3 regions of the Rhodococcus sp. MEB064 genome follow, and region 2 is predicted to be linked to each of the others. Evidence: riboswitches for the same ligand, from Rfam matches in the RefSeq annotation. Region 2 holds a riboswitch; each other region holds the start of a gene.

Region 1 (7,842 bases), on a different contig from region 2:
GACCTGCTTGAGCAGCACCAACGTCGTCGCGTCGCCGGCGCCCAGCGACCAGGTGGAGAAGCCGACCAGATCGGTGAAGACGATGGTCACCTCGCGTTCGCCGCGGCCGCGGCCGGTGCGCTCGAGCAGCGCCTGCCACACCTGGAGTGCGCCGAGCGACATCTCCTTGGAGGCGCCGGGGGTGTCGCTCTGCAGCCGATCGGTCACTCTCGCGACCATGCGTGCGGCTCCCGGCCCCGCCGTGGACAGCGGATCGCCGAACGACGGATCGCCGGGAAGCGCGCCGCGGACACGCTTGACCATCTCCACCACGCGCGGAGTCCTGTTCACGGTGCGGGCAGTGTCGGCTACCTTGCGGAGGGCGGCACCGACATCACGATTCACCTGGCAACCATATCTTGTCGTTACTCGGGGTGACAGTAATTGTCACTCGGGTTGGCGGGCGGCGACCCTGTCCGCACCCACCGGAACCCCGTTCGCGCCGGTCACGGACTCGGCGTATGTGCCGATTCCGTACGCCACGGCCTTCGCATTGATCTCCAGAGCGTCGCGGTCGACGTTCTCCAACGTGTCCTGCGCGGTGTGATAGTTCGGGTCGAACTGGGCGTCGGCCTCCCCGCCCCACTTCTGCGCCTGCTCCGCCGTCTTGTTCTCGTCCGCACCGCTGAACACACCACCCGACGGGATACCGACCTCGATGAACGGGCCGTAGTCCGAGCGGCCGTCGAAGTCGGTTCCGTCGGCGTCTTCCCGTGCCAACGTCTCCTCGAAGACCCGCTCGATGGCGTCGGATCCGTCGGGACCGGCAGGCTCGCCGGTCTTGTCGGAGTCGTCACCGTCGTAGACGAGGTAACCGGCGTTGTTCGACCCGACCATGTCGAAGTTCAGGTACAGCGCGATCGCGTTCCTGTCTTCGTCCGACAGCGACTCGACGTATTTCGTGGACCCGACGAGGCCCAACTCCTCCGCGCCCCAGAACCCGAAGCGCACGGCGTTGGTGACGTCGGGCGCCCCGCCCATCTGCAACGCCGTCTCGAGAACCGCCGCGGTGCCGGTGCCGTTGTCGTTGATCCCCGGCCCCTCGGGTACCGAGTCGAGGTGCGCACCCGCCATGACGACGTCCTCGGTGGATCCCGTCGTCGTCTGCGCGACGATGTTGCGACTCTTCGTGGTCTCGGTCTCCGCCGCGACGGTGATCACCGCAGGGCCGGGGGCCGCGGCCAAAGCTGCGCCGTCCTCGCGGCTCACACCGACCGACGGGATGCGCGCGTCCTCCTTCGACCCCAGGGTGCCGGCGTCGAGCGGGCCGTCCTCGTTGTTCGAGACGACGACGGCGACAGCACCGCGATCCGCCGCGATCTGCCCCTTCTGCGCGAACGAGCAGACACCGCGCGGAACCAGGACGACCGCGCCGGTGACCGGCAGTCCGTCGTAGTCGGACGCTTCACAGCCCGGCGACTCGTCCGCCGGGGCTGCGACGATCGGACCGGTCACCCCGCCGGTGGGTGTGGCCGGGGAGTACGTGAACGCGTTGACCTCGACGTCCCGGTCGAGCGCACGGAGCGCGACCGAGTCGAGGGTGTAACTGTCGAACTGGAACTCGGGTGTCTCGACGTCGAAGCCTGCATCGCGCAGCGCACCGGCCACGTAGTCGACGCTGGCGTCGTATCCGGAGGTTCCCGCCGCGCGGTTGCCGTCGTTGGCATCCGCGATGTCCGTGAGCTTCTGCAGGTGGCCGACGACGGCGTCGAGCGAGACGGCCTCGGACAGCGACGAACCCGTGACCGGTGCGGCCACGGGTTCGTCGGACGATTCTGCGGTGTCACTGCTGCACGATGCCAGGGCCAGAACCCCGGCGGCGCACATCGCGAGGGACAGGGTCGACCGTTTCGTCCGCATACGTCACCCTAACGGGAGACACCGTCATGCGTCGCGCTTGTTCACCACCACCACGGCCGCGCCGAAGATGACGACGACGAAGGCCGCGAAGTAGGCGAGACTGCCCCACGGACCCCAGTGGTACTCGACCCCGCCGGGCGATCCGAGGAAGTTGTTCGCATTCATGAACGGCAGGAACGGCATGATCTCGCGCCCGACGCTGCCGAAGAGGTTGAACAGCGACTCGATGAGCAGCGGCCAGAGCAGGAGAAGTGCCACCGCGGCTGCCGACTGACGCAGCAGCGCACCGACACCGACGGCCAGCACGACGCACAGGAACGCGTAGATCGGCACACCGTAGATCGCCCGCCACGCCTCACCGCCCTCGAGCACCAGAGCCGACCCCGCATCGGGTCCTGCGAACGCCTTGGCGACGTAGAACGCACCGAGAGTGAGCACGAAGGACAGCACCGCCCCGAAGACACCGATCAGAAGGGCTTTGACACCCAGAACCGATGCGCGAGAGGGGATTGCCTGGAACGTCGTGCGGATGATGCCGAACCGGTACTCGCTGGTGATCGCCAGCGCGGCCAGGATCATGAGCACCAGGACGCCGAAGCCGCTGACGCCCGCGACGGCGTCCGGCAGAGTCGGCAGGAAGGGCTCGAACCCGGGGTTCTCACCACTGGTGACGTCGTTCTGGAACGACGAGAAGGACGACTTGGCGGTGATGCCGATGACGGCGCCGATACCCAGTCCGAGCACGACGATGATCACCGTGCACCACCACGGGGATTTGGTCGACGTAAGCTTTATCCGTTCCGCTGCAAGAACACTCATCGCAGTGCCCCTCCCATCGAGTCGTCGCCCGCGCCGGCACCGTGGTACTGCACGTCGTCACCGGTCAATTTCATGAATGCTTCTTCGAGCGACCCGTGCTGCGACGCCAACTCGTGCAGGACGATGTTGTGACGAGCCGCGATCTCACCGATCGCCTCGGTGGTCGATTCCGACACCACGAGGGCGGGGTGCACCTCGTCGAGGCTGCTGGGTTCCTTCACCGTCAGACCGGCGGATGTCAGCGCACTCCGGAGCGCGTCGAGCTGCGGGCTCCGGACGCGCACCGAGGACTCCGATGCATGGTCGACAAAGTCCTGCACGGACGAGTCGGAGATGAGCTTGCCGCGGCCGATGACGATCAACTGCTCTGCGGTGAGCGCCATCTCGGACAGCAGGTGCGAGGACACCAGGACCGTGCGGCCCTCGGATGCCAGGCGCTGCATGAACTTCCGGATCCAGACGATCCCCTCGGGATCGAGGCCGTTGACCGGCTCGTCGAACATGAGGACCTTCGGATCTCCCAGCAGGGCGCCGGCGAGGCCGAGCCGCTGGGACATACCGAGGGAGAACCCGCCGGCCTTCTGCTTGGCCACCTCGGTCAGCCCGACGAGCCGCAGCACCTCGTCCACGCGGGACGAGGAGATGCCGTTCGACGCGGCCATCCACTGCAGGTGGGCCTTGGCGGATCGGTTGGGGTGCACCCACTTCGCATCGAGCAGCGCACCGACGGACCGGAGCGGGTTCTTCAGCTCACGGTAGGGCCGGCCCTCGATGAGAGCAGTTCCCGACGTGGGCTGGTCGAGCCCGAGGATCATCCGCATCGTGGTGGACTTACCGGCGCCGTTCGGCCCGAGAAAGCCTGTCACGATGCCGGGGCGGACCGTGAACGACAGATCGTCCACGGCTTTCTTGGCACCGAACTGTTTGGTCAAGCCTGTCACTTCGATCATGTGCACCACCATGCCCGTGCACACTGCCGTCGCACATCAGCCCCGGGTCTCGACCCGGGTCATCCGAAGGGATGACGTACACCCCGACCCGTCCCTTAGCGGTCCCCCGAGATCAGTCCAGGTCGGGGGAGGACGCCTGGGCCCAGAACCGCTTCGGAATGCGCCCCGCGAGCCGAGCCTGCCGCCCACCGGCGACGGCGTTCGCCATGGCGCAGGCCATCATCCGCGGATCCCGTGCCCGGGTGACGGCCGTGGCGAGCAGGACCGCGTCGCACCCCAACTCCATGGCCAGCGCAGCATCGCTCGCGGTGCCGATCCCCGCGTCGAGCACCACCGGAACCCCCGCGGCGGAGGTGATCATCTCGATGTTGTGCGGGTTGGCGATACCCAGACCCGTACCGATCGGTGAACCCAGCGGCATCACCGCCGCGCATCCCACGTCCTCGAGTCGTCGCGCCAGCACCGGGTCGTCGGTCGTGTAGGGCAGCACCACGAAGTCGTCGTCGACGAGTTCCTCGGCTGCCCGCACCAACTCGATGGCGTCGGGAAGCAGTGTCCGGTCGTCGGCGATGACTTCCAACTTGATCCAGTTCGTGTCCAACGCTTCTCGGGCCAACCGGGCTGTGAGAACCGCCTCGGCGCTACCGCGACACCCGGCAGTGTTGGGCAGGAGCGCGATGCCGAGCCGGGTCAGCAGGTCCAGCACGCCGGTGCCGCCGCCCGCGTCGACGCGGCGCAAGGCGACCGTCGTCAGTTCGGTTCCGGAGGCCACCAACGCTTCTTCGAGGACAGCCAGGTTCGCGGCACCGCCCGTGCCCATGATCAGCCGGGATCCGAAGGAGCGGCCGGCGATCTCGAGGGCATCCGACGCCTGTTGTTCAGCCACCCTGCACCGCCGTGAGCACGTCCACGGTCCATCCGCGTCCGACTTCCTCACCCCACCGGGCGCGCGGGAACACCACGCCGTCGACGGCGACGGCGATTCCCTTGTCGGGGAGACCGAGGCTCGACAGCATGGTGTGCACCGTCGTTCCCGGATCCAGAACGTGCTCGGCACCGTTGACGGTGACTCCGACAGGAATCATGACTGTGCTCCTACTGTCATCGAGAATCGTTGGGGCAGAGCGCATCGCGCCGCGGCGAGAGGCGCGCCGTCCAGCTCTGCGACCACCGCGTCGGCCGTGACGGGCGCGAGGAGGACACCGTTGCGGCCGTGTCCGGCAGCGACGACCACACGGTCGTCGACGGAGCCGATGATCGGGATGTTGTCCGGGCTGCCGGGTCGCAGTCCCGCCGCGGCTTCCGCCAGTTCGTAGTCGCCGATGGCGGGGAACACCGCCTCCGCGTCGGCGAGCAGATCGCGAACACCGCCGACCGTGACCGCCGTGTCGTTGCCGTGCTCGTACTGGGTAGCCCCGACGACCAGACCGTCTCCGCGGGGAACGAGGTAGACGGCGCGTCCGTTGACGCTCGCACGAATCGTCCGGGTGGGCGCGGCGGCCGACCCACTACGAGCGCGGAGCCGCAGGATCTCGCCCTTCACCGGGCGGACGGGAAGTCCCGGCACCAGCGACGCGGCGGCCCACCCGGCAGCCACGACGATCCGCTCGGTCGTCACGGCCCCGAGATCGGTGACGGGTTCTCGCGACACCCGGACGCCCGCGGCCAGGATCTCGGCTTCGAGAAAGGCCACCACCGCACGATTGTCGACGGCCATCTCGGCGGGAGCCGACACCCCGGCCCGCACCCGTGGCGACACGGCCGGTTCCAGTCCGCGGACGTCACTGCGGGAGAGCATCGTCAGGTCGTGCCCCTGCGCGCGCACCCAGTCGGCGGCGGTACGCAGGTCGGCGGCGTCGGCCGCGTCGAAGGCGACGGTCACCGAACCGGTGGACGTGACCACACCCGGCCCCGGGTCGATGTCGTGCCACCTGCGCAACGACTCCGCTCCCAGCGAGAGAAGATCGTGCTCACCGGGCCACCCCTCGGACAGGGGCGCGAGCATGCCGCCGGCGACCCAGCTCGCCGCTCCGTCGCCGACGGTGCGGTTGCCGAACACCGGGTCGTGCAGAGTGACCGACCATCCCGCCGTCGCGGCGGCCCGGGCGATGAACAGCCCGATCACTCCTCCGCCCACGACGGTCACGGATCGCTCCACGGAAACTCACTTCCTCCGCCGGCATGACCCGGGTCAGGTATTTACGGTCTGGGCCTGCGGCCCACTCTCAGCCCCCAGCGGGACTCCCGTGTTCGTTCGTCGTCCACTCTATCCGGTGAGCGTGTCGTCCCGTACCGGCCCACGTACTAGGTTCGTGCTCGTGACCACCTTGGGAATGACTGCCCGCGAGCGGCTCGCGACCGCCCGCCTGTACCTCTGCACCGATGCGCGCCGGGACACCGGCGATCTGGCGAAGTTCGTCGATGCCGCACTGTCCGGTGGAGTCGACATCGTCCAGCTGCGAGACAAGGGTTCCGCGGGCGAGAAGAAGTTCGGGGCCCTCGAGGCCAAGGAGGAGCTCGCCGCCCTCGCCGTCATCTCCGCTGCCTGCCGACGGCACGGCGCGCTGATGGCCGTGAACGACCGCGCCGACATCGCCTTGGCGTCGGGCGCGGACGTGCTGCACCTCGGCCAGAACGATCTGCCCGTCCACTACGCGCGGCGCATCGTCGGCCCGGACGTCGTGATCGGCCGGTCCACGCAGAACCGGTCGCAGGCCACTCTCGCCGACATCGAGGACGGCGTCGACTACTTCGCGACGGGCCCGGTCTGGGCCACTCCGACCAAGCCCGGTCGGTCCGCGGCGGGCGTCGACGTCGTGCGCGAGGTCGCCGACTCGCATCCGACTCGCCCGTGGTTCGTGATCGGCGGGGTGGAGATGTCGACGGTGCAGCACGCACTCGACGCGGGAGCCACCCGCATCGCCGTGGTCCGCGCGATCACGCAGGCACGTGATCCCGAAGCGGCCGCGAGGGCACTGCTCGATCTCCTGCCCTGAGCGTCGGTCAGAGCGACTCGGGGGCGAGGACCGTCACGTCGGCGGAGACGGCCCCACGGACCGCGTCGTCGGCGGTGACGACGACGGTGTGCAGCTCCGTCGGGTGCTGCGCCGCGGCGACGGCCGATTCCACGTCGTCCGCGGCGACGACGTCGACGACCCAGCCGAAGCGTCCGACGTCGAGGCGAACGGTTCTCGCGCCCAGGTCGAGCGACGCGTCCGGCGCCAGCACGGCACGGACCGCGACGGTGCGCAGCGACGGCCAGCTGACGGCGAACGCGGGATGCAGCGGCAGGCTCTCGACGTCCTTCTCGGCCACCCAGCGCAGCTCGGTGCTCTCCCCGTTGGGCACGGTGTCCAGTTCGTGGTCCGTATCGGCGACGACGGTGGTGTACGACCACCCGGAGTCCTCGACGGCGGTGACGTGTTCTGCGCGGACGGTCAGCAGGTCGTCGGTGATGCCGGCTTCCTCGCCCGCCTCGCGCACGGCGGCGTGCTCGGCGCTCTCGTGAGAATCCCGCGCGCCCCCCGGTAGAGCCCACGTTCCGCCCTGATGGCTCCATGCCGCGCGATGCTGCAACAGCACCGACGACTCGCCGGATCCGCTCGGCGCGCGCAGCAGCAGACCCGCCGCACCGTGCCGACCCCAGTGCCGGCTCCCGTCGCTGCTGAAGACCCAGCCGTCGCCGTCACCGCGCATGGTTCACCGTCCGCATCGCTCCACCCTATTCGTCTTCTCGATTCGTCCGCCCGGCCGTGAACGGCAACGCAGGTAGGCATGTGTTCGAGCGCAGGTGGGCCTATGCTCGAATCCGGACACGGTTCCACCTGTGAGGTAGGGCCCGGCGCTCGTGGGGAAGGGGTTCTGGTGTCGCAGCAGTCGAGTGCGCTGACTCTTCGCGCGCCTGTCGACACCCGCTCCGAGCGATCGGAATTCCTCCGGTCCACACCCGTCCGCCTGCTCACCGTCGGCCTTCTCGTCGTGGTGACGCTGGTGACGACGGCGCTGGTCACCACGCTGTCCGTCTCCGATCGCCAGCGCACTCTCGAACTCCTCCTCGCCCGCACCGAGCCTCTGTCCGATGCGGCCCAGAATCTTTACGTCCAGCTGTCCGTCGCCGACGCGACCGCGGCGACGGCCTTCCTGTCCGGGGGACTCGAGCCGGGCGACGTCCGCG
Region 2 (7,842 bases):
GGGTCTGCGATCGCGGTAGAAAGCCCACCGATCGCGGACGGTCTTGATGAGCGACAGGTCCAGATCGCGGACGATCAACTCGGCCGCACTGTCCGAGGCGACCTCTCCGACGAACTTTCCCTCGGGATCGACGAAGTAACTGGTGCCGTAGAAGTCGTTGTCGCCCAACTCCTCGACTCCCACTCGGTTGATCGCGCCGATGTAGTACTCGTTGGCCACGGCCGACGCCGGTTGCTCGAGCTTCCACAGGTAGTTCGACAGCCCTCGCGAGGTGGCGGACGGATTGAACACGATCTCTGCTCCGGCCAGTCCGAGTGCGCGCCATCCCTCAGGAAAATGGCGGTCGTAACAGATGTAGACCCCCACCTTGCCGACGGCGGTGTCGAACACGGGCCAGCCCAGATTGCCCGGGCGGAAGTAGAACTTCTCCCAGAAGCCGTTCAGATTCGGAATGTGGTGCTTGCGGTACTTGCCCAGGTACGTGCCGTCCGCATCGACCACCGCCGCCGTGTTGTACAGGACGCCGGGCTGCTCCTGTTCGTACACCGGCAGCACCATGACCATGCCGAGTTCCTTCGCCAGGGCCTGGAAGCGCTCGACCGTGGGCCCGGGAACGGACTCGGCGTAGTCGTAGAACGACGCGTCCTGCACCTGGCAGAAGTAAGGACCATAGAAGAGTTCTTGGAAACAGAGAACTTTCGCACCCTGCTCGGCTGCCTGGCGGGCGTAGACCTCGTGGGCCTGGATCATCGATTCCTTGTCGCCGGTCCAGGTGGTCTGGACCAGGGCAGCGCGCACGATCGTCATGAATGGCACCTCCGCATCGGCATTCTTTCGGTGATCCTGCACCCGATCCGCCGGGTAGTCCACCGGTGGGACCTCAGCCGTTCGTCACCTCGGGAGGCAGGGAGTCGAGCATGTCCACCGACGAGCCGTTCCAGCGATAACGGACCAGCGCCGGTCCGCCGGACACCTCCGCGGTCGCTTCTCCGTCCCGGAGCCATCGGTACGACACCGTCACCGTGTCGTCCAGCTGCGCATACGGGTCGATTGCGGTGAACGCGTACGGACGGGCGGTCGCCGTTCCCAGATACACGCCGTCGTGGAAGAACAGGACCGTCGTGGGGCTGGAGCCGGTCGCACCGTCGGGCACGGCCAGCGCCCACGCCAGCACACTGCAGGCATCGCCCTGACCGGCGCGCGTCCACCCGCTGCCGGAGAACGTCGGCAGCGAGGCGATCGCCGCGTCGATCACGTCGTCGTCCAGGCACGGATCCGCAGGGGTCTGCCTGTTGCCGTCCACCACCTCCTGCGGCAGGTCGTCCAGCATGACCACCGACGATCCGTTCCAGGTGTAGCGGACGAGGCCGGGTCCGCCGGACTGCTCCGCGGTTGACTCTCCCTCCCGGAGCCACCCGTACGACACGGTGACGGTGTCGTCGGTCTGCGAGTCGACGTCGGTGAACGAGTACGGCAACGCGGTGGCGGTACCGAGATAGGTGTCGTCGTGGAAGAACAAGACGGTCCATGGACTCGACCCCGTGCCCCCGTCGAGCGCCGCGAGCGCCCACGACAGCGTCGCGCAGGGATCGCCCTGGCGGACGAGTCGCCACCCGCTACCGAAGAACTGTGGCAGCGACTCGATGCCCGCCGCCACGACGGAATCCTCCACACACGCGGTCGACGGTTCCGGCGCGGCCGTCGACGCGGGTTCCGTACCCGGTGCCGGAGCCACCGCCGTCGAGGTCGTGGTGGCGGGCGGAGGAGGTGGCGCCGCGGAACCCTGTCCGGAGTCGGAGCACCCGCTCGCGAACAGCGCGGTGACGGCCAGGGTCGCGAGGAGTGTTCGTCTCATGATCGGTCCATCCGAACGAACATACCGATCGTTACGTCACCGGCGGATTCGTCACCGTTCCGTTACCCGAATGAATAGGAAACATCATTGTTGCAGAAAGGGTGACCATATCTAGGTCAGCCTGACCTTGCTGGTGGGAACGCTTTTTCAGTATTACCGTCATTGCCATGACTTCCCTCGAAATGCCCCGCGTCAGTGATTGCAGCGTCAGCGCCTGTTCGTACAACCACGACGGATGCCACGCCTTCGCCATCAATGTCGGAGGCTCGAACGGAACGGCCGATTGCGGCACGTTCATTCCGTTGAGCACCAAGGGCGGTCTCGAGACCGTCTCCACCCAGGTCGGTGCGTGCCAGCGCGTCGACTGCTCGTTCAACGACAACCTCGAGTGCAGCGCGGCAGCGGTCCGCATCGGCGCCGGCGAGTCGTCGGACACCGCGAACTGCCTCACCTACAGCAAGGCCTGATCGACCTCAGCTGAAGCCGAGGACCTTCTCGCCCCAGATCTCGCGCAGTTCTGCATCGGGGTCCTCCACCAGGGTGTCCCTCGCGTCGATCACCAGGGTGCGACGTCGTTCGTCGTAGGGCGCCCAGTGCTTCGAGCCGTCCAGTGCAGCAGGTACCCCGTGCCACGCGAACGCCACCCAGCGTCGCTGAATCCGCCGGGATACCTGCTGCGCGGCTTTGCGCCCTCCGAGCCAGAACGTGGGATCGCGGTCGAAGGTGCCGAAGTTGCCGAAGACGTACGGCAACTCGGTGGCATGACCCGCACCGATCCGGGCCGCGCGCAGTACCGGAGTGGCGTGGTCGAACCGGTAGACGAATGTCGGTGACGTGCGGCAGTGCGCCTCGGCGATCCACAGGCTCGGCATGCGGAAACCCGCGTCTCGCGACAACGCCAGTGCCCCCGCACTCTTCGGGAGATCCGGGTACGCCGCCAGGATCTCGGCGATCCGGGCGGGCGAGAGGTCCGGATGGTCCACCGCGATCGCCTCGAACATGGTGCTGACGGTGTCGGACGTGACCGGCATCAGCGGCGACTTCATCATCCGGAACACCGACGCCTCGTCGTGGTTCGATCCGATGATCAACGGAATGTCGTGCGCGTACCCCTTCTGGAATGCCGCGACCGGGTAGCGAGGCACCACGTCACCGTCGACGACCGGCGCGAACCCCAGTGTGCCCGGTACTTTCTCGGGCACCTCGTACACCAGCTTCTCGGCAGCGTCGACCAGTTGCTGGACCGGCATGGCCCGCAACTCCCCTGCTCTCTCCGGCGTCAGGTCCACCAATTCGAGGAAACGCTCCGCGGCGACGCGCGCTCGCTCGGGTCCGTAGACCGACGTGGCCGGGGCACTCTGCGCGATGGCCTTGTGGAAGAGGCCCTTCGCTGCGGGAGATGTCATGAGCGTCGTCACCGACGCGCCACCCGACGACTCCCCGAACACCGTGACGTTCGCGGAGTCCCCACCGAATGCGTCGATGTTCTCGCGCACCCAGGTCAACGCGAAGATCTGATCGCGCAGACCGATATTGGTCTCGAAGATGTCGTCGTCGGTGCCGAACGACGACAGATCCAGCCACCCCAGTGCCCCGACGCGGTAGTTCACGGTCACCACGACGACTTCACCGAGGTGAGAGAGGTTGCGGCCGTTGTAGATCCGCTGCGCCGAGGAACCCAGGACGTACGCCCCGCCGTGGAGCCACACCATGACCGGGCGGCGCACCCCGTCGGGCGTGGGAGCCCAGACGTTGAGCGTCAGGCAGTCCTCGTCGATGGGGATGGACGGATCCATCGGCACCGGACCGTCGCGCCCCTGGGGCGCCATCGCCCCGAAACTCGCTCCGTCGAGAATCCCGGTCCACGGCTCGGGCGGTCGCGGCGCGCGGAATCGGAGCGGGCCGACGGGCGGAGCCGCGTAGGGAATGCCCTTCCAACTGACGACGTCACCGCGGCCGTGACCACGCACGTCACCGTCCCTCGTCGTGATCACGAGGCTGGTCCGGGCTGCGTCAGGCACGTCGCCGACGCTACCCGTCGCGACCTACGCCGAGACGAGTCGGCCGAGGGCGAAGAGGGCCGCCGGCGAGTATGCGAGAACGATCGGCGCCAGACCGTCCACGACCAGCCAGGTCTGCGAGCCGGTCCGAGCCTCGTCGACGCCGTGCTCCAGGGTCAGTCCGGCGCTCCGGGCACCTATCCATGCCCGCCAGGACCAGACCCGAGCGGCCTCGTCCACGGACAAGACCTCGAACGACACCCGAATCCCCAGCGGTCCACGCACGGTGCCCGTCGTCCCTGCCGCGAGACGAGGAGTAGACGCGTCGACACCGAGGATCTGCGGCGCCCACGTCGGCCACAGCGAGATGTCCATGTACCGCTCCCACGCGACGGCCACCGACGCGTCACCACGCCGCCGCAGAGTCTTCTTCATGCGCACGGGATTCACCACGGGACCCGGGGTCAAACCGACGACGGTCGAACGCCCGGGTTCAGTTCCGCTGCGCAATGGCCGGGCGTAGTGTCCGAAACTGACTTCACTATCTTCGCCATCGACCGTCAGTGGCCGGTGGCCGACATGTAGGCGGCGACAAGGATGACCACTCAGGCGTCAGCCAATCACACGGCAAAAGTCATCGGCGTGACCATCGCGGCGGCGGTCGGCGGCTTTCTCTTCGGTTTCGACAGTTCCGTCATCAACGGCGCCGTGGACTCGATCCAGGGCAAGTTCGCTCTCGGCGAGTTCCTCACCGGTTTCACCGTTGCCATCGCACTTCTCGGATGCGCCGCGGGCGCCTGGTTCGCCGGCGGCCTGGCCGACAGGTGGGGCCGCAAGAAGGTGATGCTCCTGGGCTCGGCCCTCTTCATCATCTCCTCGGTCGGATCGGGACTGGCGTTCAGCGTCCCCGACCTCATGCTGTGGCGCGTTCTCGGCGGACTCGGCATCGGCATCGCGTCGGTGATCGCTCCGGCGTACATCGCGGAGATCTCCCCGGCACGCATGCGAGGCAGCCTCGCATCGCTTCAGCAGCTGGCGATCACCATCGGTATCTTCGCGGCTCTGCTGTCCGACGCCGTGTTGGCGGACCGCGCCGACGGAGCGTCGAACGATCTGTGGCTGGGCCTCGAGGCATGGCGGTGGATGTTCATCGTCGGTGTCATCCCCGCCGTCGTGTACGGCGTTCTCGCCCTGCTCATTCCGGAATCTCCCCGGTACCTCGTCGGAAAGCATCTGGACGAGGAAGCTGCCGAGATCCTCGCCAACATCACCGGTGAGAAGCACCCGAACGAACGTATCCACGAGATCCGTCTGACCCTGCGCAAGGAGCAGAAGTCCTCGTTCGCCGACATCCGCGGGCCGCGGTTCGGTCTTCAGCCGCTGGTCTGGGTCGGCATCATCATGGCGGTGCTGCAGCAGTTCGTCGGCATCAACGCGATCTTCTACTACTCCACCACGCTGTGGAAGTCGGTCGGCTTCAGCGAGAGCCAGTCGTTCACGACCTCCGTCATCACGTCGATCATCAACGTGGCCATGACGTTCGTCGCCATCCTCTTCGTCGATCGGGTCGGTCGACGCAACCTGTTGATGGCCGGTTCCATCGGTATGTTCGTCGGCCTGCTCATGGCTGCCGTCGCGTTCTCCCAGCAGATCGGAAGCGGCGACGACGTCTCGCTTCCCGACCCCTGGGGCGTGGTCGCCCTGATCGGAGCGAACCTGTTCGTCATCTTCTTCGCGTCGACCTGGGGCCCGATCATGTGGGTCCTGCTCGGCGAGATGTTCCCGAACCGGATGCGCGCCATGGCACTCGGTATCGGTACGGCCGCCAACTGGGTGGCCAACTTCGTGATCTCCCTGACCTTCCCGTCCCTGACCGAGATGGTGGGACTGTCCATCGTCTACGGCGGGTTCGCGGCTTTCGCCGCCGTCTCGTTCTTCTTCGTCAAGGCGAAGATCCCGGAGACGAAGGGCATGGAGCTCGAAGACATGAAGTAGTCCCTCCCGCTCACCACTACCGGCCTCCCTTTGCTTATCCGAGGGGAGGCCGGTGTTATGGTCGGCGAGTTCTGACACGGGGTGCTTCGCGTAGCGAGGCTGAGATGACACCCGAGAACCTGATGCAGGTAATTCTGACGAAGGGATGTCACGGCCATGACGCCGTACGACCATGCGGTCGACGCTGCCTCCACCGCGGATGCAGCCGACCACGCACGCTTCACCGACCACCTCTGGGACCGCACCGCCGGGCTCCGCGCCCGCATCGACGACCTGGAGTTCCTGACCCGACTCGGTGACGGCACGCTGCCGGTTGCCTCGTTCCGGACGTACATCGAGCAGGACGGCCTGTACCTCGAGGGGTACGCCAAGGCGTTGGCCATCCTGTCCTCCCGCGCGGTGGACCCCGAGGCGGGCGCTTTCTGGGCGACGTCCGCGGCGACCGCGGCGGTCGTCGAGAAGTCGCTGCACACCAGCCTTCTTGCCGACGACGCCCTGGGCGGCGCCTCGGACGTTCCCGTCGAGCACAGTCAGGCCTGCCTGGGATACGTCTCGTTCCTGACGGCCACCGCCGCGACGGACACGTACGCCGTCGGCGCGGCGGCCGCGCTGCCGTGCTTCTGGATCTACGCCGAGGTGGGCCGCGGACTGGCGGCATCGGCGCGCGCCGTACTCGATGCCGATCCCGGTCATCCCTACGCCCGGTGGGTGACTACCTACGACGCCGAGGACTTCCAGACGTCCGCCGCCCGCGCCCGCGAACTCGTCGACGAGGCAGCAGCGGTCGCCGGGGATGCGGAACGACAGCGGATGACCACGGCGTTCACGATCGCGATGCGCTACGAACTGCTGTTCTGGGACACGGCCCTGAACACGACACCCTGGCCCGCCGCGTGAGGCGCCTCGCGGCTCTCGTCGCCGCCGTCGTCGCCGCCGGGTCGCTCACCGCGTGCGCGTCCTCGGGCGCGTCGGATGCGAACACCATTCGCTTCGCGCTCGACTGGACCCCCAACACCAACCACACGGGCCTGTTCGTCGCCGAGCAGGAGGGGTACTTCGCCGACGCGGGCCTGAACGTGGAGATCCTGCCGTACAACTCGACGTCGCCGGACACGCTGATCGACTCGGGCAACGCAGAATTCGGGATCAGCTTCCAGAGCTCCGCGACGTACGCTCGCGCCGCCGGGGCGAAGGTCACCTCCGTCATGGCGCCGTTGCAGCACTGGGCCACCGGGATCGGAGTCCGCGCCGACCGGCCCGACATCGGCAGCCCGCGGAACCTGGACGGTCGGACCTACGCCGGATTCGGCGACGCCGGCGAGAGCGCCTCGCTCGAGCAGGTCATCCGGAACGACGGTGGCACCGGAAAATTCGAGACGGTCGTGCTCGGAACGTCCGCCTACGAGGCCGTCTACTCCGGCACCGCCGACTTCACCGTGTCCTACTTCGCGTGGGAGGGTCTCGAAGCAGAACACGCCGGCACCCCCATGAAGTACTTCGACTACACCGACTACGGATTCCCCGACTCCTACGCCATCGTCGTCGACGGCGGTGACGACTGGATGGCCGAGCACCCCGACGAGGCACGGAAGTTCGTGCAGGCCCTGCAGAAGGGCTACCAGAAAGCTGCCGACGATCCCGATGCCGGCGCACGCGATCTGATCGCGGCGAATCCGGGAGCGTTCACCGACGAGGACCTGGTGTACGAGAGCCAGAAGATGTTGGCGGACAAGTACATGCTGGACGAGAACGGGCGCGTCGGAACCCAGACGCTCGAGCGCTGGACGGGTTACTCCAAGTTTCTCTTCGACGCCGGAGTCCTGGCGGGCCCGGACGGGTCGCCCGTGACCAGCGAACCGGACTGGTCGACGTATTTCACGAACGAGTATCTCGATCAGGGCTGACCGAGCGGCCATGACGTCCGAGCGATTCCGGCGGTTCGGTCCGGCGCTGCTGCTCGCGGGCGGACTCGTCGCGTTCTGGCAGGTGTAC
Region 3 (7,842 bases), on a different contig from region 2:
ACCGCAGAGGTGCAATCCGTCGCGGCCAGCGCCAGCAAGCTCGACGCCGCTTTCTCCAGGCTGGGGCCAGCGCCTCACGGACACCTCGCCCACGACAAGGAGGTACAGGCAATATACGAGGCGCGTAGGGCGGCCCTGCTCGATCGCCAGCAAGCGTTGTGTTCTCGACTCGTGGCCATGCGTCGCTATCTGGAGGGACTGATGGAAATCCAGCGAGAACTCGAGAAGATCCGCTGGATCGAGCGTCACGGCTCGCCTGATATTTCCGAACTGGTGGCACGGGAAGGTGACGAACTCGCTTTTCACAGTCTCACCGCTGCGCGAGACATGTTCGCCGCCAACACTGATCGGATCGGACATCAACTGTTGGAAGCTGCGGAAAAGTTGTCTCGCGATCGGTGAGCGATCAACAGAACCGATAAAACCATTGCTCATGGGGCATTATGAATCGCCGAGAGTTCGTTACGCGTCGTCGCTTTCGGTGCCGTAGGAAAGATCTGCCCACAAGCCTATAATCGCGTTGACAACTGCCGGCTCCCGATACGCCACCCCAAACTCCAAGCCGCGACCATGAAGATCCAAGGCAAGCCGGAGGTCGATCGACGTCCGCTCGTGGGCGGAGACGGGGGAGAGAAGGTAACGATAGACACGAGTGCCGTCCGGAGTGTGCTCGCCGTATGTGTAGACGAGCCAGCCAGGTTCCAGTACAACCGATGACGCTCTCAATCTGCCGCGTGGCGTGCCTCTGATGACCATCAGGTGAGCGTTCGATTCAGTTGTCGATGGTCGTGATAACGGAAATACGCTCTCGTGGGACCACACCATCTGCACTGTCAGCCCAGAGGTGCTGTCTTTGGCATACTGCCGCACTAATTCCTCACGAATCAGTAGCGCGGCTTCCGATGGCTGACCCGGGTTGCCGCTGAGAACGACTTGAATTGCGGTGGGTTTGCTCAGTGACATCATTCCGCTTCCGTGCTCCTGCGGTCGGGGCGATGCTCGTGCTTCCTACTCACCGTATGCGGTACAAGCATTGCACGGTCTTGATGCTTATTGTCAGCGTCCGCGCAATGCGGGATCGTATGGGAGATGCGAGCTTGCTCCGTTAGGTAGGGAACAAGGACGCTTCAGCTATCTCGATGCTGGGACTGTCCGTTATTTCGGAGATGGGAAGACGGTCGTAGGCCGAATCTTCATCGTGCCTCGAGCCGACTCGCGATCGTGGACTTCCACCCCCGATCCGCGGTGGCAGAAGTCCACGATTGATGCGCTACCGGATCATCACTGCGCAATGACGTCGAGGATCCACACGACGCCGAACTTGTCGACGAGCTTGCCGTACAGCGGTGAGAACCCGACCGGCCCGAGCGGCACCAACACTGTCGCCCCAGCGGACAAGCCCTCGAATGCTGCGGTGATCTCGTCCGCATCATGGCTTCGCAGCGCGCTGTAGAAGGCGTTTTCACCGGCGTTGTAGGGAAGCGAGTCCTGGATGTCGTACGCCATCACGCGGAACCCGCCGGGTGTACTGACCTCACCCCAGGCGATCTGCTCGGACTGGGTCGGTCCCTGGCCCGACTCTGTGTCGCCGTAGGGGAATGCGACCAGTTCGCCGCCGAAGACGGACTGGTAGAACTCCAACGCTTCACGTGCGTTGCCGCGAAGATTGATGTGCAGGGCGGTGATGACGGTCATCGAGACTCCTCGAGTAGTTCGGTCCGGCAGGCTTTGCCGACAGGAACGACGATCGCAGGGCAATAGGTCAGATCCTGACCGCTTCATCGCCCATACTCGACTCATGTCGGAACCGTCCTCACGCATGCTGACCCTGTTGTCGTTGCTCCAGGTTCGCCGCGAGTGGCCGGGCACGGAGCTGGCCGGGCGACTCGGTGTGAGCCCGAGGACCATCCGCCGCGACGTCGACCGGTTGCGCGTTCTTGGCTACAACGTCGCTGCGTTGCGCGGGTCGGACGGTGGCTACCGGCTGGACGGGGGCGAAGAGGTACCGCCCTTGCTACTCGACGACGACCAGGTGGTCGCACTGACACTCGCCCTGCAGGTCGTGCCGGCCCTGGGTGTCGACATCGCCGATGCCGCCGAGCGAGCACTGGCGACCCTTCGGACTGTCATGCCTACCCGCGTTCGCAACCGGGTCGACGCGCTGGCGCTCACTGCGCTGCCTGCGACCGGAGACCCGATCGATCCCGCGGTGCTGCGCACGGTCGGAGAGGCGGCGCGCAATAATGAGGTGATTCGCTTCGATTACGCATCTACGGAACATGATTCAGTGATCCCTCCGCGACGCGTGGAGCCGCACGGAGTAGTCGGAGCTGGAGGTCGCTGGTACGTCGTCGGGTGGGATCTCGACCGCGATGACTGGCGTGTGTTTCGAGTCGACCGCATGACACCGAAGATGCGAACGGGCGTGCGATTCACTCCGCGTCCGATCCCCGGCGGCTCGTCGGCCGAGCTGCTCCGTCGACGCTTCCGCGGCACGGTCTCGGGTGATTGGGCGTGCGAAGGGGAGGCGACGGTGCACCTTCCTGCGGCGGAGGTCGCTCCCTTTCTCGCCGACGGGACGGTCGAAGATCGCGGCGACGGTCGGTGTCGTGTCCGCACTGGCGCATGGTCGTGGACGGGTATCGCGGCATCGTTGGCGCGGTTCGACGCCGAGTTGGAGGACCTGCGTCCCCCGGAGCTTGTCGACGCGGTGCTGAGGGTCAGCGAGCGCTTGCGGCGGGCGGTGGCGAGTGGGTGACGGGCATACTCGACTCGAACGCGAACGGTCACCCGTTCGACACTGCTGCGAGGGACGGTCATGCCGACTATTGCTGTCACAGGTTCGAGCGGCTCGGTGGGAGGCGCTGTTGCAGCGCACCTCGCGGAAGCCGGCACACCACAACACTTGCTGGTTCGCGATCCCTCCAGAGCGCCGAAGCTGCCCGGTGCCACCGTGGGCACCAGTTCCTACGCTGACGCAGAGGCCGCCACGCAGGCCTTGGCAGGAATCGACGTGCTGTTCATGGTGTCCGGCGCCGAGAATGCGACACGGCTGGCGGATCACCGCACCTTCATCGATGCTGCGGTGCAGGCCGGAGTTCGGCACATCGTCTACACGTCGTTCTTCAGGGCGGCGCCGGACGCGACGTTCACTCTCGCGCGCGATCACTACTTCACCGAGCAGCACATCCGAGAAAGCGGGCTGGACCACACGTTCCTGCGCGACAACTTCTACAGCGACGTGATGGAACTGTTCGCCGGCGAGGACGGTGTCATCCGCGGTCCGGCAGGGGAGGGGCGAGTGTCCTTGGTGGCGCGTGCAGACGTAGCGCGAGTCGCGGCACGCGTTCTGACCGACCCTCAGCAGCACGTGAACAAGACCTTCGACCTGACGGGTCCGGAGGCACTGTCGATGCCCGAGGTCGCCGCGACCATTGCCGACGTTCGAGGTCGTGCGGTGTCGTTCCACGACGAGACCCTGGACGAGGCGTACGAGTCACGGTCTGTCTGGAACGCGCCGGATTGGCAGAACGATGCCTGGGTGTCGACGTACACGGCGATTGCCTCCGGCGAACTCAGCGCCGTGACCGACGACGTCGAGCGGGTGACAGGTCGGCGTGCGATGACGCTGCGAGAGGTTCTTCAGAACGGCTAGACCACCTATCCTGGGAGAGGTGTTCCTCCTCTTCGGCTTCGGCCTGAAACGCAGATCCCTCGGCGCGGGCCACACCCGCACCTGCCAGCGCTGCCACAACACCAGTCAGTGGGCTCGGATGCAGCAGTACAAGCAGTTCAGCGTCTTCTTCATCCCGCTCGCGCGCTGGAAGCGCACCGAGTTCGAGGAGTGTGGAATCTGCGGGGCGGCTGTGTACGCGTGATCTGTTGCCACACTGACGTTGTCGCCGGACCTCGTCAGTGACCCTGCGCGAACGTTGCCCTTGTAGACGTCTGCTCGATCGATGTCGCGCAAGTCGGCTCCGGTGGTCATCGTTCCCCTGGTTCTACGATGGCTCCGGCGCGGGTCACAAGCGTCAGATCGCACCCCAACGCGTCAGCGACGGCGTTGACCCCGTCGAGTTGAGGCGCGTCCTTGCCGCCCTCGATAGCTTGCACAGTCGAACGGCCGACTCCGGCCAGCAGAGCGAGCTCAGCTTGCGTCAGACCCAATTCGTGACGGCGTGTTGTGAAAGACCTGGCGAGATTGCTGACGTCGGTACGACGCGACTTTCGAGGAGGTGCCATGCGGGTTTCCAATGCTTGCCAGAGACAACTTAAGACCACGTTACCGCCGATGGCAACGATTGAACAGCCTTATGTCGTTTGCAGCAAGCTTAAGGATTGATGCGCGTAGAAGGCCAGTACGAATCCGGCTAAAGCATGCGTCAGCAGGCGTAGTTTGACCCGAGGTCCTCAGACAACCAGTCCCGCGCGGAACGCCATCAGCGCAGCCTCGACCCTGTTGGTGACCTGTAGCTTGTGATTGACCGCAGTCAGATGCGACTTGACCGTGGTCTCCGCCATGTAGAGCTGCCGTGCGATGTCGGCGTTCGTTGCCCCTGATGCCATGACCGACAACACTGTTCGTTCCTTGTCGGTCAGCGCCTCCAGCGTCACCGTTGGTCGTGGCGGCCGCGTAGTAGCCACGATCTTTCGGAGTGACTCTTCGGAGAACAGAGTGTTGCCGGCAGCGACGGCGCGGATCGACTGGTGGAACGTCTCGGGTGCCTCCGACTTGCTGAGGAAGCTGTGAGCGCCGGCCTCGATGGCCTGGACCACCAGATCGTCCACGTCCATCGCCGTCATCGCGACGACCTTCGGTGGGTGTGTCGATGCCATCAATGCTCGCGTGGCGTCGAGTCCGTCCACTCGGCGCATCTTCAGATCCATCAGGACGACGTCGGGCCGATGAGCGGCGACTGCGGCGGGTACCTCGTCACCGTCCGAGACCGATCCGACCACCACGATGTCCATGGTGGCGGCGAAGATGTCCGCGACGCCGCGACGAACGAATGCGTCGTCGTCCACGACGAGAACGGTGATGACCGCATCGGAGTCCATGATGGGTCGACCGTATCGGGTCGCGCCGACACGCCACAGCGGATAGGTGTTCTATGGAGTCGGACACGGGGTGCCGGACCGAACCGGCTGAGAACACACCCGTCGAACCTGACCAGGTCATGCTGGCGAAGGGATGTCGAGATGCGCACAGTGCCGCTGGCCGAACAGATCGTGCTCGTGACGGGCGGTGCTCGCGGACTGGGTGCTGCGATCACGCGTTCGTTCCTGCAGCAGGGTTCCCGCGTCGTGATCAACTACCACCGCAGTGCAGCCGCAGCCGAAGCTCTGGCATCCGAGTTCGGTCCTGACCGCGTTGTCGCGGTGCAGGCCGATGTCACGGACCGACACCAGGTCGACGCGCTGTTCGACAGGGCATGTGAACATTTCGGATCGACCGTCACCACCGTCGTCAACAACGCTCTGATCGACTTCTCGTTCAACGGCGACGACCGTGCCAAGGCCGACGAGATCGAGTGGTCGGCGTTCGACTCGCAGTTCCGTGGCAGCGTTGCCGGCGCTCTGCACACCACGCAGGCAGCTGTGCCCGGCATGCGGGAGGCGGGATTCGGGCGGATCATCACGATCGGCACCAACCTCGTGCAGAACCCCGTCGTTCCGTATCACGACTACACGGCGGCGAAGGCTGCCTTGTTGGCGCTGACGAGGACCTTCTCGGCGGACCTCGGACCTGACGGCATCACCGTCAACATGGTGTCCGGTGGTCTATTGCGGACCACGGACGCCAGCTCCGCGACCCCGCCTGCGGTGTTCGACATGATCGCCGAGAGCACCCCGCTGCGCCGAGTGACGACGCCGGCCGAATTTGCGGACGCCGTGCTGTTCTTCGCATCGCCGTGGTCGAGAGCGGTGACGGGGCAAAACCTGGTCGTCGACGGCGGACTGGTGAAGGACTGACGCGTCAGGAGTACCAGGGGAGCCAGGCCGTCACGATGAACTCTCCACCCGTGGCAGTCCAGCGCACCCACCCGCCGGCGTTGTGAGCTTGCTCCGCGAGACCGGCCAGTCCGGTTCGGGAACCCGGGCCTGGTTGCGCTGTCGTCGAGATGTGGTTGCGCACAGTCAGGCTGATGCCGTCGGTGTCCGCCCCACTCACCGTGATGTGGAGGGGGGAACTCGGGGCATGCTTCTGACTGTTGGTCAGAGCTTCCTGCACGATGCGATACGCGGTATGACTGGTCAGATCGCCGACCACACCGGGATGAATGTCCTGAACCAGCGTCACCCGACACCCGGCAGAACGCGCTGCGTCGACGAGGTCCCCGATTCCCGCGATGCTTCGCCGACCAGCATCCTCGCCGCCGGTATCGGACCCGCGGAGAACGCCGATGATGCGTTTGAGCTCGTCCAGGGACTCGTGAGCCGTGGACCGAATCAGTGCCGACGTGTTGGAGATCTTCTCCGGTCCGTCATTGCTCCCGACCTGTAAACCGCCCGCGAGCAACGATATTCGACTGAGCCCGGCGGCCAGGGTGTCGTGCATGTCGCGCGCGATGCGGGAGCGTTCCTGCTGTATCAGCATGTCCTCGTGCATGCGCTGCGACTGCGCGGTCGCCTGATCGCGGGACTGCACGGCCACCACGAGATCGGACTTCGTACGGCGAAGCTGAGAGAGCCCCAGAACGACGGCGACGAGGACTGCCGCGACGAGCCAGGGCAGCCACCATGGAAGCGACCACGTCGGCGGGGGAGTGCCCTCGACGTGCTTGACTCCGATCGTCAGGACCGAATAGTCGCGGCGGCGCCGTGCGTCGTACACGAGGGATATCGCGCAGGCCAGGTAGACCGCGACTGCAGCACCGGCGAGAGTGCGACCTCGAGCGAAGACGCCCACCGCGTAGAGAGCTATCAGCGCGGCCGTTGCGTCGGTGGCGAAGAAGAGGGGACCGACGACGGCCATCGCGAGGACGATCCACGGTTTGTCGTGTCGCCAGATCAACGCAATCGCGGCAGCCATGTTGAGGACGACGCCGAGCGCCACGTTCCATACCGGTGTTCCCGATGTGCCTGCGAGACCGGCAGCCATGAAGGTGCAGAACAAGCTGAGCGTCACTGCGCCGACGGTCCAGGCGCGACGCCGAACCGTAGCTGCAGTAGTGGTCACAGAGAAGACGGTACGGCCATGGTCCGACATGAGCCTCCGTTCTTCGGTCACGAAGGCCGACCGAAAGGAGGAGTGAGACCGGCCGAATCGACGAGGTGTCCGAGGGGGCACTGCGGTGTTCTTGGTGGGACGCACCGACCGGTGCCGGCACCACCGAAAGGACTCGCCATGACTCAGCCTCCCCAGAACCCGCACGCGCAGCCACAGCAGCCGCCGACCAAGAAGAACTGGTTCCTGCGGCACAAGATCCTCACGGCGATCGGCGCGATCGTTGTCATCGCAGTCGCCGTCAATCTGGCAAGCGGTGGACAGGACACGTCGACGAGCGGCACCACGTCCTCCTCGCAGGCCGCAACGGAGGGCAGAAGTGCGCCGGCCGAGGAGTCGGCACCGGGAATCGGTGCCGCGGTGAGGGACGGCAAGTTCGAGTTCACCGTGCAGAACGTCGAGCGTGGCGTCGCCAGTGTGGGGGATCAGTACACGTCGCAGACGCCGCAGGGCGAGTACGTGCTGGTCACCCTGAATGTCGCGAACATCGGCAACGAGCAGCAGCTGTTCGACACGTCGTCGCAGAAGCTGCTCGACGGGCAGGGGCGCGAGTACTCGACCGACACGCTCGCGACGGTGACCAACGATCCGAATCTCGGCTTCTCGCAGATCAA

The links. Region 2 has a riboswitch for thiamine pyrophosphate ahead of RU01_RS16005 (TenA family protein). Riboswitches for the same ligand answer to the same signal wherever they lie in the genome.
Region 1: another riboswitch for thiamine pyrophosphate. It lies ahead of thiO (glycine oxidase ThiO); the one in region 2 lies ahead of RU01_RS16005 (TenA family protein).
Region 3: another riboswitch for thiamine pyrophosphate. It lies ahead of RU01_RS06655 (3-oxoacyl-ACP reductase); the one in region 2 lies ahead of RU01_RS16005 (TenA family protein).

What each region holds. Positions count from the first base shown of each region.
Region 1 covers NZ_JXQS01000058.1:22,581-30,422, forward strand. Annotated here, with positions in the region: gene RU01_RS18765 (adenylate/guanylate cyclase domain-containing protein) at 1-303, opposite strand, end outside; gene RU01_RS18770 (M28 family peptidase) at 427-1,899, opposite strand; gene RU01_RS18775 (ABC transporter permease) at 1,924-2,718, opposite strand; gene RU01_RS18780 (ABC transporter ATP-binding protein) at 2,715-3,668, opposite strand; gene RU01_RS18785 (thiazole synthase) at 3,781-4,554, opposite strand; gene thiS (sulfur carrier protein ThiS) at 4,547-4,753, opposite strand; gene thiO (glycine oxidase ThiO) at 4,750-5,826, opposite strand; TPP riboswitch at 5,820-5,926, opposite strand; gene thiE (thiamine phosphate synthase) at 6,002-6,664, shown strand; gene RU01_RS18805 (NUDIX hydrolase) at 6,672-7,364, opposite strand; gene RU01_RS18810 (hypothetical protein) at 7,533-7,842, shown strand, end outside.
Region 2 covers NZ_JXQS01000036.1:68,747-76,588, forward strand. Annotated here, with positions in the region: gene RU01_RS15970 (nitrilase-related carbon-nitrogen hydrolase) at 1-807, opposite strand, end outside; gene RU01_RS22225 (LppP/LprE family lipoprotein) at 881-1,855, opposite strand; gene RU01_RS15985 (DUF1540 domain-containing protein) at 2,023-2,322, shown strand; gene RU01_RS15990 (carboxylesterase/lipase family protein) at 2,329-3,876, opposite strand; gene RU01_RS15995 (SRPBCC family protein) at 3,901-4,290, opposite strand; gene RU01_RS16000 (sugar porter family MFS transporter) at 4,453-5,850, shown strand; TPP riboswitch at 5,918-6,013, shown strand; gene RU01_RS16005 (TenA family protein) at 6,007-6,747, shown strand; gene RU01_RS16010 (ABC transporter substrate-binding protein) at 6,744-7,754, shown strand; gene RU01_RS16015 (ABC transporter permease) at 7,765-7,842, shown strand, end outside.
Region 3 covers NZ_JXQS01000012.1:924-8,765, reverse strand. Annotated here, with positions in the region: gene RU01_RS06690 (hypothetical protein) at 1-402, shown strand, start outside; gene RU01_RS06680 (VOC family protein) at 1,282-1,695, opposite strand; gene RU01_RS06675 (helix-turn-helix transcriptional regulator) at 1,799-2,758, shown strand; gene RU01_RS06670 (SDR family oxidoreductase) at 2,819-3,655, shown strand; gene RU01_RS06665 (zinc-ribbon domain-containing protein) at 3,675-3,878, shown strand; gene RU01_RS22410 (helix-turn-helix domain-containing protein) at 3,985-4,242, opposite strand; gene RU01_RS06660 (response regulator) at 4,411-5,058, opposite strand; TPP riboswitch at 5,115-5,209, shown strand; gene RU01_RS06655 (3-oxoacyl-ACP reductase) at 5,209-5,973, shown strand; gene RU01_RS06650 (sensor histidine kinase) at 5,978-7,180, opposite strand; gene RU01_RS06645 (DUF4352 domain-containing protein) at 7,349-7,842, shown strand, end outside.